DNA from 2 places in the Peribacillus sp. BM1 genome. Region 1 is predicted to be linked to the other one. Evidence: riboswitches for the same ligand, from Rfam matches in the RefSeq annotation. Region 1 holds a riboswitch; the other holds the start of a gene.
What was found. A riboswitch is a leader RNA that binds a small molecule or an ion and turns the genes downstream of it on or off. The one in region 1 is predicted to bind preQ1.
Positions count from the first base shown of each region.

Region 2: it holds a riboswitch for preQ1, as region 1 does, so the genes downstream of both, queF (preQ(1) synthase) here and queC (7-cyano-7-deazaguanine synthase QueC) in region 1, are expected to answer to the same signal.

Region 1 is NZ_CM155259.1:1,828,848-1,836,793, forward strand. Features, by position in the region: gene AC1MGI_RS08770 (hypothetical protein) at 1-972, opposite strand, end outside; partial or broken gene AC1MGI_RS08775 (MerR family transcriptional regulator) at 1,021-1,409, shown strand; gene AC1MGI_RS08780 (NAD(P)H-binding protein) at 1,515-2,105, shown strand; gene AC1MGI_RS08785 (aldo/keto reductase) at 2,452-3,456, shown strand; PreQ1 riboswitch class I at 3,560-3,603, shown strand; gene queC (7-cyano-7-deazaguanine synthase QueC) at 3,657-4,316, shown strand; gene queD (6-carboxytetrahydropterin synthase QueD) at 4,316-4,792, shown strand; gene queE (7-carboxy-7-deazaguanine synthase QueE) at 4,785-5,513, shown strand; gene AC1MGI_RS08805 (VUT family protein) at 5,533-6,069, shown strand; gene AC1MGI_RS08810 (tRNA-Val4) at 6,367-6,690, shown strand; partial or broken gene AC1MGI_RS08815 (zinc-binding dehydrogenase) at 6,668-7,005, shown strand; gene mgrA (L-glyceraldehyde 3-phosphate reductase) at 7,120-7,946, opposite strand, start outside.
Region 2 is NZ_CM155259.1:960,384-968,329, forward strand. Features, by position in the region: gene AC1MGI_RS04620 (NAD(P)/FAD-dependent oxidoreductase) at 1-886, opposite strand, end outside; gene AC1MGI_RS04625 (ABC transporter ATP-binding protein) at 1,075-1,920, shown strand; gene AC1MGI_RS04630 (iron-hydroxamate ABC transporter substrate-binding protein) at 1,871-2,797, shown strand; gene AC1MGI_RS04635 (FecCD family ABC transporter permease) at 2,935-3,945, shown strand; gene AC1MGI_RS04640 (FecCD family ABC transporter permease) at 3,942-4,949, shown strand; gene queF (preQ(1) synthase) at 5,073-5,573, opposite strand; PreQ1 riboswitch class I at 5,701-5,747, opposite strand; gene AC1MGI_RS04650 (purine-cytosine permease family protein) at 6,279-7,679, shown strand.

The DNA.
Region 1 (7,946 bases):
CTGAGAAAATTGGATCAGCCATGCATTTCCTTTCGCCGAGTTTATAGCCTTTTCTAGATCGTTAAATCTCTCTGTCCATGTATGAACGTCGAATGATTCAAGTAGATCAGAGTATAGGTTAGGAAGTACAGCCTTTAAACGCTGTAAAAGCACTTCGCATCTTCGACTTTTTCTTCCGTATTCATCAAGTTCTATCAGTTGATCTTTAGTAGTTGCATAACTTTCTACATCTCGTATCATAACTGTTTCAATTATTTGATCGACTAGATTGTGTTTTTCATTTGCATTGACCGATTGTTGAATCGTCTCTGTAAGCTGCTGGAACCATCCTTTGAGATCTTCGAGTTCTTCATTCAGGGTGACGAATTCTAAATCTGATAGAAGATCAGTAACTTGATTTGCGTCGAGCGGTTTTCCAAAAATAAGAGGTACGTCATTAAAATCAGCTTGGATATGATTAAGAATTTCTTTAATACCTAAAAGAAGTTTGAAAGGTTCTATGATGTCTTTTATTCTTGCTACTCTTAAAGAGCGTGATTGAACAGCATCCAGTTCAACCTTCAATTGTTCCTGGATCATCTGCTCAATTTTTCGTAGAGTATGATCTGTTTTTATAGTTTCTTCCAATAAATGAATAGGTTCTAAAGAATCACACTTTCTTCCATTAATTCGTACATCTTTGACGATATACCATGCCTCTTTGACTGCTTTTGGACGCAATAAAGGCATGCCTAATCCTTTCCCATTTTTAAAATGAGAATGCAGTTGAGTAATATCAGAGCCCAATTGGGAGATAGGAATTTCTCCAGTTCCAGTTATCTCAGTTAAGCTATGCTTTACAGCCAATTCTTTGATTGTTTCAATCCACCTGGATATTTGACTATAAAACTCTTCCCAAGGACTAAATTTTGATTGAAGTAGGTCATGCCATGCAGCTTGATCACCTTGATTTGTATTTAATTCACCAACCATACTGGAGGAAAATAAAATGATAGAACATAACAAAGTAGTCGTTATTACATGAACATAAAAGTAGTAAGTGAAAAACTAGTGTGTCTGCTGATACGATTCGTTACTACGAACGTATCGGCTTAATACCACCAGTAAAAAGAAATAAGAATGGTGCACGTGATTTTGACGATGAAGATATCCGCTGGATTGAGTTTTCTCGGCATATGCGTGAAGCAGGGTTATCCATTGAAGCACTAATCGAATACATTGGGTTGTTCAAAGATGGTGACGATACTACGATCCCAGCTCGTGTGGGAATTTTATGTGACGAACGCGACGAACTAAAAAAACGTATTGATATGATGCAAAGTGCACTTAATCGTTTGAATTATAAAATCGATAACTATGAAAGTCATGTTGTTCCAGCTGAAAAAGGACTTCGTGAATTTGATGAATGAAAGTTGCACACAAAAATTTATTTTCGATGTTTCTACATATATGCGAAACGGAGTGGGAAATAAGTGAAAATTTTGATTTTAGGTGCAGCTGGTCAAGTTTCTCGTATGTTAACTAACCGCTTGCTCAATGAAATAGATGCAGAAATCACTCTATATGCGAGACACGCCAATTCTCGTTTAAAAGCCGCAAGTAAACGAGTAGAAATTATTGATGGTGACTTCAATGATAAAGCAAAACTAGTCGAAGCAATGTCTGGCGTTGATGTTGTTTATTTAAATGATATGCGTAACGCAAAAGCAACACAATCTATTGTTTCGGCAATGGATGAAGCTGGTGTAAAACATCTGATTGGTGCAACAGTCTTAGGTATTTATGATGAAGTCGCTGGTGCATTTGGCCGCTGGAATGATGCAATGGTCGGATCTAGCGTAGCATTATACAAATCTGCAGCGAAGGTAGTCGAAGACTCTGACCTAGATTACACACTACTTCGTTTAACTTGGCTTTATAACCAAGAGGGTAACGAAGATTATGAACTGACTATAAAAGGGGAACCATTTATTGGCGCACAGGTTACACGACAGGCTGTAGCGCGTTTGATCATGGATTTACTTGCTGATAATACGAAATATATTGGCAAAAGTTTAGGAGTCAGTGAACCCAATACAGATTTTGAAAAACCGTCCTTCTATTAGTATTTCTCAATAAAAGGGGAGATCTACTATGGAAGAAAAAGTAATAGCTGGACGTGACCGGTTTGAGGAATGCGTACAAAATTAAACTATGATGTTTTATTCGGGCAAGTATGAGGTGGGAAGAAGAATTAACTCCAGAAGTTTGATTACATAACTGCGCTCATAACTTCAGGTGTATTTTAACAATTACTAACTCATCTCGAAAGGGAAAGAAAATGACTTACAAAAGATGAAATTATCGAAATGACCACTCTTCTAGCATTTTATGAAGATTAGCCAAAAGCTAAATCTTCTTTTGCGAGTGTTTTCTAAAGTATACGGTACATAAAACAGAGGAGGCTATATTATGGAATATGTAAAGTTCGGTAATACTGGTATGGATGTTTCTCGTATTTGCTTAGGAGCGATGGGGTTCGGGGATACTGAAAAATGGACCCACAAATGGGTTTTAGATGAAGAACGTAGTCGTCCAGTCATCAAAAAAGCTCTCGATTTAGAGATTAATTTCTTTGATACTGCGAATATCTATTCAATGGGCGAAAGTGAAAAAATTCTCGGACGGGCATTGAAGGACTATGCTAAACGTGACGATATTGTTCTTGCAACAAAAGTTCACCAAACAATGCGTCCAGGTCGTCCTAATAGTGGCGGATTATCTCGTAAAGAAATTATGAGCGAAATCGATCAAAGTTTAAAGCGCTTGGAAACAGATTATGTAGATTTATACATTATTCACCGCTGGGATTATGACACACCAATTGAAGAAACTATGGAAGCTCTTCATGATGTCGTTAAATCAGGAAAATCTCGTTACATTGGTGCGAGTGCTATGTACGCTTGGCAATTTCAAAAAGCGCAACGTGTAGCAGAACGTAATGGCTGGACTAAATTTGTATCCATGCAAAACCACTACAATATGATTTACCGTGAAGAAGAGCGTGAAATGATTCCGTTCTGTCGTGATGAAAACATTGCGATTACACCATATGGCCCACTCGCTTCAGGTCGTTTGACTCGTGATTGGTCTGAAACTACTCTTCGTTCTGAAACAGACATGGTTCAACATTCAAAATATGATAGTATGATGAAAGCTGATCAAGGAATTGTAGAACGTTTGGCTGAAGTAGCAAACAATCATGGTGTTACTCGTGATAAGATTGCGTTAGCATGGCTTCTTAACAAGGATCAAGTTGTTGCGCCAATCATCGGTGCCCAAAAAGAAAGTCATCTTGAAAGTGCCGTAGCTGCACTTAATATTCAGTTGACTCCTGATGAGATGAATTATTTAGAAGAGTTATACATTCCCCACCCAGTAGTAGGGGCTCTTCCAAAACCAAAATTCAATAAATAAAGGGATAATAATATGTACCAAAATATGCATTTTTTATTTTTAGTTTGAAGATCTACTGATTTTAGTCTAAAATGAACTGATGTAAATATAAATCCGTTTAATTACGGTAGAGGTTTCTAGCTACCCTCTCTAAAAAACTAAGGAAAACAGCACTGCTTTCTTAGTAGTGCTGTTTTTCTGTCGAAAAGGGGATTTTTTTAATGAAGCAAGAGAAGGCAGTAGTCGTTTTTAGTGGTGGTCAGGATAGTACGACTTGTTTATTCTGGGCGATGAAGCAGTTTAAAGAAGTCGAGGCAGTTACGTTTGATTATAATCAGCGCCATCGGTTAGAGATTGATTGTGCCAAGCAGATTGCAGATGAACTTGGCATTAAACATCATATTCTGGATATGTCGCTGCTCAATCAATTGGCGCCGAATGCGTTAACGCGTGATGACATTGCTGTAAGTGAGGGCGAAGAAGGAGAGCTTCCTTCTACGTTTGTTCCGGGGAGAAATTTGTTGTTCTTATCCTTTGCTGGGGTACTTGCCAGCCAAGTTGGTGCAAAGCATATTATTACCGGTGTTTGTGAAACAGACTTTAGCGGCTATCCGGACTGCCGAGATATTTTCATAAAGTCGTTAAATGTCACGCTGAATCTATCGATGGATCAGCCATTTGTGATTCATACACCGCTTATGTGGATGAATAAGGCGGAGGCCTGGGGCATGGCGGATGAGTTAGGTGCTTTGGAATTTGTTCGCAATAAGACATTAACCTGTTATAACGGAATCATGGCAGATGGTTGCGGGGAATGTCCGGCATGTAAATTGCGTCAAAAAGGTCTTGATGACTACTTGAGTCAGAAGGGGCAGAAATGATGTATGGATTTCGTATTGTAGATAAATTACAAAAGATCAATGAAGATATTAAATCCGATCAATTAAAATATCATACCAAACGAGTACTTGTTAGTAAGGAATTTACCTTTGATGCGGCTCATCATTTACATTGCTATGAAGGAAAATGTAAAAACCTTCATGGCCATACGTATCGCGTTATTTTTGGACTTAGTGGTTTTATCGATGATCGTGGTTTGCTCATTGATTTTGGTGACATTAAAGAAATTTGGAAAAATGAGATTGAAATTTTTCTTGATCATAAATATTTAAACGAGACGTTACCTTTAATGAATACAACGGCTGAGAATATGGTTGTTTGGATTTATGAAAAAATGGTGGAAGCATTAAAAAATAGACAAGAACAATATGATGGAGCAAGAGTTGAATTTGTCCGTCTTTATGAAACACCGACAAGCTATGCCGAGGCAAAAAGGGAGTGGATGGAAGTTGAGTAAAATTCCTGTGATGGAAATATTCGGTCCAACCATTCAAGGGGAAGGCATGGTCATCGGTCAAAAGACGATGTTTGTCAGAACGGCGGGCTGTGATTATTCTTGCTCATGGTGTGACTCGTCATTTACATGGGATGGATCCGGTAAACATCTCATTAAGCAAATGGAGCCTGACGAAATTTTGCAGCAGTTAAGAGAACTTGGCGGAGACGGATTTTCTCATGTGACCATTTCAGGTGGAAACCCCGCTCTGTTGAAGAATCTTGCTGGATTTGTCCAATTATTAAAGCAAGAAAACATGAAGACCTGTCTGGAAACGCAAGGCTCGAAGTGGCAAGATTGGATGCTTTCAATCGATGAGTTGACGATCTCGCCGAAGCCACCTAGTTCAGGGATGAAAACGAACTTTGACTCACTTGATATGATCTTCAATAAGCTCATGTCAGACGATTTTTCAGGAAATGTGAGTTTAAAGGTCGTTGTATTCAATGATGCTGATTTTGACTATGCAAAGGAAATTCATAGAAGATACCCTGGCATTCCTTTTTATATGCAGGTGGGAAATGATGATACGAAGACTGTAAATGACGCAGCGTTAATTACTCATTTGCTGAAAAGATACGAAGAGTTAATCGAACAAGTGATACAAGATGAAGAGTTAAAAGAAGTTAAAGTACTCCCTCAACTCCATGCATTAGTATGGGGGAATAAACGAGGGGTGTAAGAGAAGAGGAGTATCGATGATCAGAATTTTACTATATTTAATTGCCATTGTAACAGCCAACGTTGTGACGGCTTCTTTTGCACCGTTATCGATCGGTGTGTTTATTGTGCCAATGGGAACACTGTTTATCGGGGCAACTTTTATCCTAAGAGATTTGGTTCAAAATGCATTTGGCAGAAAGAAAACCTATTTGGCAATCGGAATCGCTTTAGCAATGTCGGCGATTGTGTCATATATATTGGGAGACACATTATTAATCGTTCTTGCGTCCGCCATTTCGTTTGTCATCTCGGAAACAACGGATACAGAAATTTACTCAAGATTGAAGCTGCCGATGGCTTGGCGAGTTTTTTATAGCGGTTTAGTCGGTGGTTTCCTTGACTCTGCTATCTTTGTCATTATTGGCCTAAGCCCATTGGGTGCCAATTTCCTACCATGGGAAGCTGTACCTTTTGCGATTCTTGGTCAGGTCATTGTAAAGACGGTTATACAGAGCTTTGGCGCAATGGTGCTCCATCGCGTAATCATTTCGCGGAACCGAGTAGAGGTAGCTTAAGTAATTGCTAAGAAACTATGATACTGCTAATATGGCATGAAAAGATAAAAAATCAGGAGTTAGAAGAGGCGGTATTTTCTAGCTGGTATGTGATTCCTTGATGAAATGATTAATCTTTATTGAACTTCAAAAAATAGCCCGAATTTTAGTCATATGTAAAGTGACCAAGATTTGGGCTATTTATTTTTATAGTCAAGGAGAAACAAATAATCAACAGGCGTGGTACTTAAATAAAGATGGATCCATACAACGGCATATCCATTATATAAAAAATAATCTAGAAGGTGATCAAAGCTTATGAAATATTCTTATGAGTTTAAGGAAGATCCATTTGGCGATTTAGGAATAGTTTTGCAGGAAGAAATAAGTCTTTTCTCAGACTTTATTGAAAATATTGCGTTAGAAGAACAAGTCGATGAATATATAGAACATATCGAAAAGATTTTAAAAGGGACATATGAGGATTTTGAAATTCAATTAAATGCAACAAGTATACTCATAAAAAAAGATGTGACAATTGTTGAAAACCTTTTTAGGATTGAAGAACCTTATGAAAACACGATAGAAACCAAGCAATTTAAAGAATTACTATTAATATGGCGAGATAAATGTTACTTATGAAGTGACAGGGGTACCGCCAGTCTTAGTACAAGCCATCAACTCAACAAAAATTAATGGGGAAACGATGATTGTAAGTATTTTTGAAAAAGAAGCTCCCATCCATCCACAAAATATCGTTTTGAAAGAACGCACTGTAACAGGTATTATCGGATACCACGATGTATTTCCAGTTGTTATTAGTTTAATGGCCAAAGGATACTTCCCAGCGGATAAACCAGTAACAAAGCGTACAAACTTGATGAAGTGATTGATGAAGGTTTTGAAGGCTTGTTAAAAGAAAGAAATCAAGTAAAAATCTTAGTGAAAGCTGAATAATTCTAAAGCCGGATTTCCACAAATAGGGGAAATCCGGCTTTTTAGTTGGGTATAAACCTGTTGTGGCAAAAGAAAGTGCACCATTTGCCTACCATACTACCGTTCTTTCAATTATTAACTTTTTAAGATGTCTTCAATTCTATCAAGCTCTTCTTGAGTAAATGAAAGATTATTTAAGGCTGCAACATTTTCTTCAATTTGACTTACTCGACTTGCGCCGATTAAAGCTGAAGTAACCTTTCCATCTCTTAGTACCCAAGCAAGTGCCATTTGCGCCAGGTTTTGACCGCGTTCAGCTGCCACTTGATTTAATTTTATTACACGATTTACAACTTCTTCACTCACTTGATCTGTTCCTAATGCACCAGTAGATTTAGCAGCTCTGGAATCAGTCGGAATGCCATTTAGATATTTATTTGTTAAAAGGCCTTGTGCTAAAGGACAGAATGCAATCGATCCAACACCATTTTCTTGTAATACATCTTGCAGGCCATCCTCAATCCAGCGGTTCAACATGGAATAGCTAGGTTGGTGAATGACAAGTGGAGTGCCTAACCGATTTAGAATTTTAATCGCCTCTTCTGTTTGTTCCGCAGTATAACTGGAAATGCCTACATATAAAGCTTTCCCTTGGCGAACGATTGAGTCTAACGCACCCATCGTTTCTTCTAAAGGCGTGTTTGGATCAGGACGATGTGAGTAGAAAATATCGACATAATCCAGTCCCATCCGCTTTAAACTCTGATCTAAACTTGCGACAAGATACTTCTTTGATCCCCATTCACCGTATGGACCTGGCCACATATAATAACCAGCTTTCGATGAAATGATCATTTCATCTCGATAAGGAGCAAAATCCGTTTTTAACATTTTCCCGAACATTTCTTCGGCGGATCCAGCAGGTGGACCATAGTTGTTTGCTAAGTCGAAATGGGTGATCC
Region 2 (7,946 bases), 870 kb from region 1:
CCTCGTATTGTAGAATATCTCCACAAGCGTATAGTCCATCTATTGAAGATTCGCTAGTAGCATTGCCTGCAATATAATAATTTTCTGCTAGAGCAATATTTAATTCACTATTTTCAAGTAGTGCCGCATCACGTTCATAGCCATGATTAATAATGACTTCATCAATTGGCAAATATGAAACCTTTCCTGTTTCAGAATTAGTCAGTTCGACACGTTCAATGACTTCATGATTCTCACTAGCCATTAGTTTTGTTATTGACGTATTATAGAAACAAACTGCAGAACTTTGCATTAATTGTGTTACTTGTGCTTCGTGGCCTGCTAATGCATCCTTCCTATATGTTACATACACTTTTTGGGCAATCGGCTCTAACTCATTGGCCCAATCGATTGCAGAATTACCTCCACCTGAAATGATCACTGTTTTATCCCTGAATCGTTTTAAAGACTCTACTGTATAATTTAAATTGGTTACTTCAAATCTTTCCGCACCTTCTAATTTTAACTTTTGCGGATTCAATATTCCACCCCCAACAGCAACAATCACTGTTTTCGAGTAATGTGTTTGGCCAGAGGAAGCTTGTAAGACAAAAATGCCATCTTCATTACGGCTGATCGACTCTACCTTTTCATTCAACACAACTTTTGGGTTAAAGGTCAATCCTTGCTCAACAAGTTGTTCAATTAATTTTGCTCCTGGTATGGGTGTCAGGCCTCCAACATCCCAAATCATTTTCTCAGGATATACATGAATTTTCCCACCTAATTGGGGTTGATATTCAATAAGCTTCGTTTTCATTTCTCTAAGTCCACTATAAAAGGTTGAGTAAAGCCCCGCTGGCCCTCCTCCAATCACGGTCACATCAAATAATTCTTGCTGTTCCATCCCATTCACTCCTCAACACTTAATTATTAATGATTATCATTCTCAATAAAGAATACATCCTATTCTTTACTTTTGCAATAAAATAATGGTTGACAGTAGAAATAGATAGATTTATATTAGGTATGTATTTGAAATTGATAATCATTATCATTAGATTAAACTTAAATGTTCCAAAAGGAGGTTGCAATGTGGCACGCCTATATACAGATGACCTAAACATTGGTTATGGGGAACGGTTAATTGTAAAAGATCTCAATATAGAAATTCCAGATAAAAAAATTACTACCATCATTGGTTCCAATGGCTGTGGAAAATCAACACTATTAAAAGCTATCACTCGAATTATTCCACATCAATCTGGAGCAGTCGTGTTAGATGGAGGAAATATCTCAAAAGAGAGCACGAAAATACTTGCAAAAAAAATGGCGATTCTGCCGCAAACACCAGAGAGTGCAAGCGGATTAGCAGTTGGAGAACTAGTATCGTATGGCCGCTTTCCTTATCAAAAGGGCTTCGGTCGCTTGTCGAAAAAAGATTATGAAGTCATTGACTGGGCACTTGAAGTCACAGGAACGAAGGAGTTTAAATACCGTTCGGTAGATGCACTTTCAGGCGGTCAACGTCAACGTGTTTGGATTGCTATGGCTCTTGCTCAAGAAACCGAAATGATTTTTCTAGATGAACCTACAACTTATTTAGATATGGCGCATCAGTTAGAAGTTTTGGAACTTTTGCAAACACTAAATAAAGAACAGAAGCGTACAATTGTTATGGTCCTTCATGACTTAAACCAAGCTGCCAGATTTGCTGACTATATTATCGCATTGAAAGATGGTGAAATCGTTAAAGCAGGAAGTTGTGAAGAAATTATTACCCAAGATGTATTAAGAAAAGTATTTCAAATCGATGCTGAAATTGGCAGAGATCCAAGAACAAATAAACCAATGTGTTTAACTTATAATTTATTAAAAGGAGATTCATATCATGAAGAAACTATTCTTTCCGATTACCCTACTACTATTGCTAGTTATTAGTGCATGTAGTAATAACACAACACAAGATGAGAGTAAAAAGGATGCAAATCAAGAAAAAAATCCAGAAACCATTACATACGAATCTGAAGATGGGCCGATTGAGGTTCCTGCTGATCCACAGCGTGTAGTTGTGCTTTCCAGCTTCGCTGGGAATGTAATGTCATTAGGAGTTAACCTTGTAGGTGTCGATGACTGGTCTAAGATGAATCCAAATTTTGAAGAAAAACTTAAAGGCGTTGAAGCAGTAACAGATGAGAGCTTAGAAAAACTAATTGAATTAAAGCCCGATTTAATTATCGGTTTAGACAATGTTAAAAATATTGATAAGTTAAAAGATATTGCTCCAACTGTAGTATATACATACGGTAAAGTAGATTATTTAACACAGCATATTGAAATAGGCAAACTGTTAAATAAGGAAAAAGAGGCACAAGCTTGGGTTGATGATTTTAAACAACGTGCACAAGCTACCGGTGAAGAAATTAAAGCCAAAATTGGTGAAGACGCAACTGTTTCTGTCATTGAAAACTGGGATAAACAGCTATATGTTTACGGCGATAATTGGGGTCGTGGAACGGAAATTTTATATCAAGAGATGAAATTAAACATGCCAGAAAAAGTTAAGGAAGCAGCCTTAAAAGATGGTTGGTATGCATTATCGTTAGAAGTACTTCCTGAATTTGCTGGTGATTATGTAATCTTCAGTAAAGATTCAGATACAGACAATTCATTCCTAGAAACAGATACGTACAAGAACATTCCAGCTGTTAAAAACAATCATGTGTTTGAGGCAAATGCTAAAGAATTCTACTTTAATGACCCACTAACTTTAGAATTACAATTAGACTTCTTTAAAAAATCATTTCTAGGTAACTAAATTTTAGACAGAGGATATCCCATAAAAAAAGGGTTAAACCCTATTATTGGGGCATCCTCTTTCATTTTCCTGCATTAACGGGCAGTAAGCCCCCATTGATTGGAGTTTCACTTTATAAAAGGAAAGATGAGTGACTAATGAAGAAGGATAAACAGCGATCCATTCAACTATTATTTAAATTTTTAACTGCCTTATGTTTATTTGTTAGTATGTTTATCGTATCCATCGTATTTGGAGCTGCCGATACTACTATGAAAGATGTTTGGTTCACACTTACATCTAATACCACTAGCAGTGCTATTTCGATTATCCGAGAAATTCGTTTACCGCGGGAAGTTGGAGCCGTTTTTGTTGGAGCAGCATTAGCCGTCTCTGGCGCTATTATGCAAGGAATTACAAGAAATCCACTTGCTGATCCAGGTTTACTTGGTCTATCAGCAGGAGCGAATACAGCTTTAGCGATCACCATTGCCTTTATTCCTTCTGTCAATTACTTCGGTATAATGGTTGCTTGTTTTATGGGAGCAGCTGTAGGTTCCTTCTTGGTTTTTGGGATTTCCACCATGAAAAAAGGCGGCTTTTCTCCACTCCGAATTGTTTTAGCTGGGTCTGCCATTTCCGCCTTTCTATATGCAATTGGCGATGGGATTAGTATTTATTTTAAAGTGGCAAAAAACGTTTCCATGTGGACGTCTGGAGGACTGATCGGAACAACTTGGGGGCAACTTCAAGTTATTATTCCTGTCATTTTAATCGGTATTCTTATTTCCATTGTTCTCTCAAGACAGTTGACGATTCTTAGTTTAAATGAAGAAGTCGCTGTTGGGTTAGGTCAAAAAACAACACAAATAAAAGTTATTCTTTTTATTGTCATTATTCTTCTTGCTGGTGCTTCTGTTGCGCTAGTTGGAAATATGGCCTTTATCGGCTTAATGATCCCACATATTGCTCGGGCAATAATTGGCACAGATTATCGCTATATTATCCCCATGTCAGCCATTCTAGGAGCTTCTTTTATGCTTCTGGCTGATACACTTGGACGAACTTTGTATTCTCCTTATGAAACACCTGTATTTGCCATCGTTTCAATAATAGGTTTACCTTTCTTCCTATTTATCGTTCATAAAGGGGGCAAGGCTTTCTCATGATTCAGCCAGCGTTAGTCAAAAAACAAAGAATAATTTTATGCATTTTCCTATTATTGATTTTAATAACGACCATAATAGGAATGGGGTTAGGCTACGCCTCTCTTTCCTATGATCGCCTTATTCCAACCATAATAGGTCAAGGCACATTTAAAGAGGAATTTGTTCTATTTTCTATTCGGCTCCCTCGAATTTTTATTACATTATTAGCAGGTATGGCACTTGCTTTATCTGGTGCTATTTTACAAGGAGTCACTCGAAATGATTTAGCTGACCCCGGCATTATAGGAATTAACTCTGGAGCAGGTTTGGCAATCACGATTTATTTTTTATTTTTTTCAATAGATGTTGGTTCATTTGTGTATATGCTACCATTAGTCGGGTTTGCTGGTGCATTACTAACAGCCTTCTTCCTATACATCTTGTCATATAATCGCAAGGTAGGTTTGCAACCAACGAGGTTCGTATTAGTCGGAGTTGGTTTATCCATGGCTCTTTCCGGAGCAATGATTGTACTTATATCAGCTTCAGAACGAGAAAAAGTCGATTTTATTACGAAATGGTTAGCCGGAAATATTTGGGGAACGGATTGGCCTTTCATTTTGGCTATGCTTCCGTGGTTAGTCATTCTCATTCCATTTACTTTATACAAAGCAAATCGTTTGAATATCCTTGGATTAAGTGAGCCAGTGGCAATCGGTGTTGGTGTTTCTATCGAAAAAGAACGTATCGTATTGCTTTTAACAGCCGTTGCTTTAGCTGCTTCTGCCGTTTCTGTTACAGGTGGAATTGCTTTTATTGGCCTTATGGCTCCACATATTGCCAAAGCATTAGTCGGCCCACGAAATCAATTATTTATCCCAGTTTCTATTCTCATGGGCGGTTGGTTATTATTACTCGCTGATACTATCGGTCGTAATATAGTCGACCCTGATGGTATTCCTGCAGGTATCATGGTCTCGTTAATCGGCGCTCCTTATTTTATGTATTTACTATTAAAAAAATAAAAAAAACGGAAATTCTACTAGTAGAATTTCCGTTTTTCCATTATTATTTTAAAAACTATAGATTCACAAGAGGTCTATGATTTTGAAATGAAACTTCTGTATCCTCTTGTCTTGTTTCTTCACTTAACGATTGTCGACTTTTTCAGGATAAAGATCATGATTCATCAAACGGAAGTTCGCCATCTCTTCGTACTTGGTACCTGGTTTCCCATAATTGCACCATGGATCGATGGAAATTCCACCACGTGGTGTAAATTTCCCCCAAACTTCAATATACCTTGGGTCAAGTAATTTTATTAGATCGTTCATAATAATGTTAACGCAATCTTCATGGAAATCACCATGATTACGAAAACTAAAAAGATATAATTTTAGCGATTTACTCTCGACAATTTTTTGATCTGGAACGTAAGAAATATACATCGTTGCAAAATCAGGCTGGTGTGTCAGTGGGCATAAACTAGTAAACTCCGGACAATTAAATTTCACGAAGTAATCACGATTCGAATGAAGATTATCTACTGCCTCTAATACCTCCGGGGCATAATCAAATGAATATTGTGTATGTTGATTACCTAATAATGTCAAATCCTTTAAACCTTCTTCATTGCTTCGGCCAGACATAAAAAAATCCCCCTTGTAAATGGTTTCCCGACACTGTTTTAAAAGAGAGCTTCGCTAATCATTCTATTGCAACTAAAAGGATAAAACATAAAAAACCATGCCCAGTATGGACATGGTAAATTCCCATGTATCCATAGTTTTTTATAGAGGGTATCAGCTATGAACCTCTCCCGCTTACGTACGGGAATTCTCTTTCATATCATAAAGAACACTTGGCAAAACGTCAATTGAAACTTTATCGCAGATTAACGGGCAGTAAAACCCCCACCTCAAGATTATGAGTCGGAACGAGAAAACCTAGGTGAGGATAACTGCCCGTAAAGGCCCAATTAGTTGAACTTTATATCGTTTTATTATAGAAGGCGGGTGTACAACATAGTTAATATGCTCAAAGAAAGTTTCTGGAAATTCATAACACACGTTTCTACAAAAGTGCAAATGCTATTTTCAATTCTAATGAGTCTGAAGATAGCATCAATATTCCATCGATTATGTAGTATATGCTACAAATCCTATGATATAAGGAGGAATTGGTAGATGTAGCGGACTTTTAGTAGTCTAAACACCAAGCAACCGCAATAATGACGTTTGATAATTTCCTAGTTATATTGATATATTGAATATAGAATGTAGCGAGATGATGAATCTGTGCATAGCAGCCAGAAACTAATTTGTGAAATAATACACAAAAAGGAGTGGATACGTATGAGATCTGTCAATGTAACAGATCACAAAGTGAAAGAAGAAATGAAAGATGATTATTCATTAGATAGAGTGCCACGGCAACAAAGGAATATGGGTTGGTTAAGTATTACAAATATTACCTTTGGTATAGCAACAGCCATTTTTTATTTTCAAATGGGAAGCGTTATGGCGCTTAAATTCGGAGCCATTAATGCCATTATATCCTCCATATATGCGATAATCGTAGCCGGTATACTCGGAACATTCATTGCTTATCTTTCAGCAAAATCCGGTATGAACGTCAATTTATTATCCAGAGGGGGCGGATTTGGCTATATAGGCGCATCATTAACCTCGTTCATTTATGCAACAAACTTCATTATGTATTGTGCGTTTGAAGGCTTGATTTTAGTTTCAGCCATTCATACCTTCTTCCCGGTCATTCCACAATGGGTGCTAATCGTTCTCTTCGGAACAATCGTTATCCCTTTGAATTGGTTTGGTATAAAACAATTGGATAAATTACAAAAGTGGTCTTTACCTATTTTTGCTGTTTTTTTGGTAACCGCAATCATTGTATCCATTTACACACCGTCAGTATATGAAGGGAGTTTTTGGACATATATGCCGGATGGCGTTCAAGTCGGGGGTAAAGCTTTATTGCTTTGTATCGGCATGCACCACGGGATCATGGGTTTGACGGCCCTTCTTGCTTCGGACTATGCCCGTTTCCTTAAACCAAAAGATATCAAAGTAGGATCGGTTGCGATTGGATTTATTCCACAGATTTTCTGTTTTGGTGTCATGGGTGGTCTTGGCATATGGTTTGGTGTTCGTCTGGGCGAACCAAATCCAGGGGTTTACATCGTACTGCTTCTTGGTATTGGAGGAGCATTATTCACCATGCTAACCCAATTGAGAATTAATGTGACAAATATATATAGCAGTTCCTTATCATTGTCTAACTTCTTCGAAAACATCTTTAAATTTACACCTGGCAGACGATTCTGGGTTATTGTATCAGGTATATCCGCGATCATTTTAATGCTATTTGACATAGTGGATCATTTGGATACAGCTATGACATTCCAGGGAGTCTTTTTATTGGCTTGGGCTGCCATATTAGTCACTGACGCCATGGTTGTGAAAAAATTACTGAAAATTGGACCTGGTTATTATGAGGCACGGCAGAGGTATTTATATAAATGGAATCCCGTTGGAGTCGTATCTTTACTAATTGCAAGCGGCCTAGGGACAATAGCAGCATCAGGATATATGGGAGCGTTCTTACAAAGTACTGCAGCCTTCTTTGCGGCGATTCTAGCAGCTATACTTACAGTCATTATAGCAATTTTCACAAAAGGAAAATACTATTATAAAAGCGAACCTAATGACATTCACAAGGAAGATCGTATTGCATAAAAATTTTTATTTAATTAGTAAGTTGAGTTTTACAGTCTCCTAATTTTTTATTCTTGTTCTCCCCGGTATCCCCCCTTCCGGATAGCCTTTTTATTGGGCACTTGATTTGTCTCTCGCTATTTTCTCTCTACGTTTTATCCAAGTTGAGACTTGGAATCGATTCAGGGGGGATATACAAGTAAAAAGGTGCTTAAAGTATGCAGGTTAAAAGAGAGGAATTATGTTGTCAGATTCCTCATTATGCTCAGCTAGCAATCTTTTTCAGGT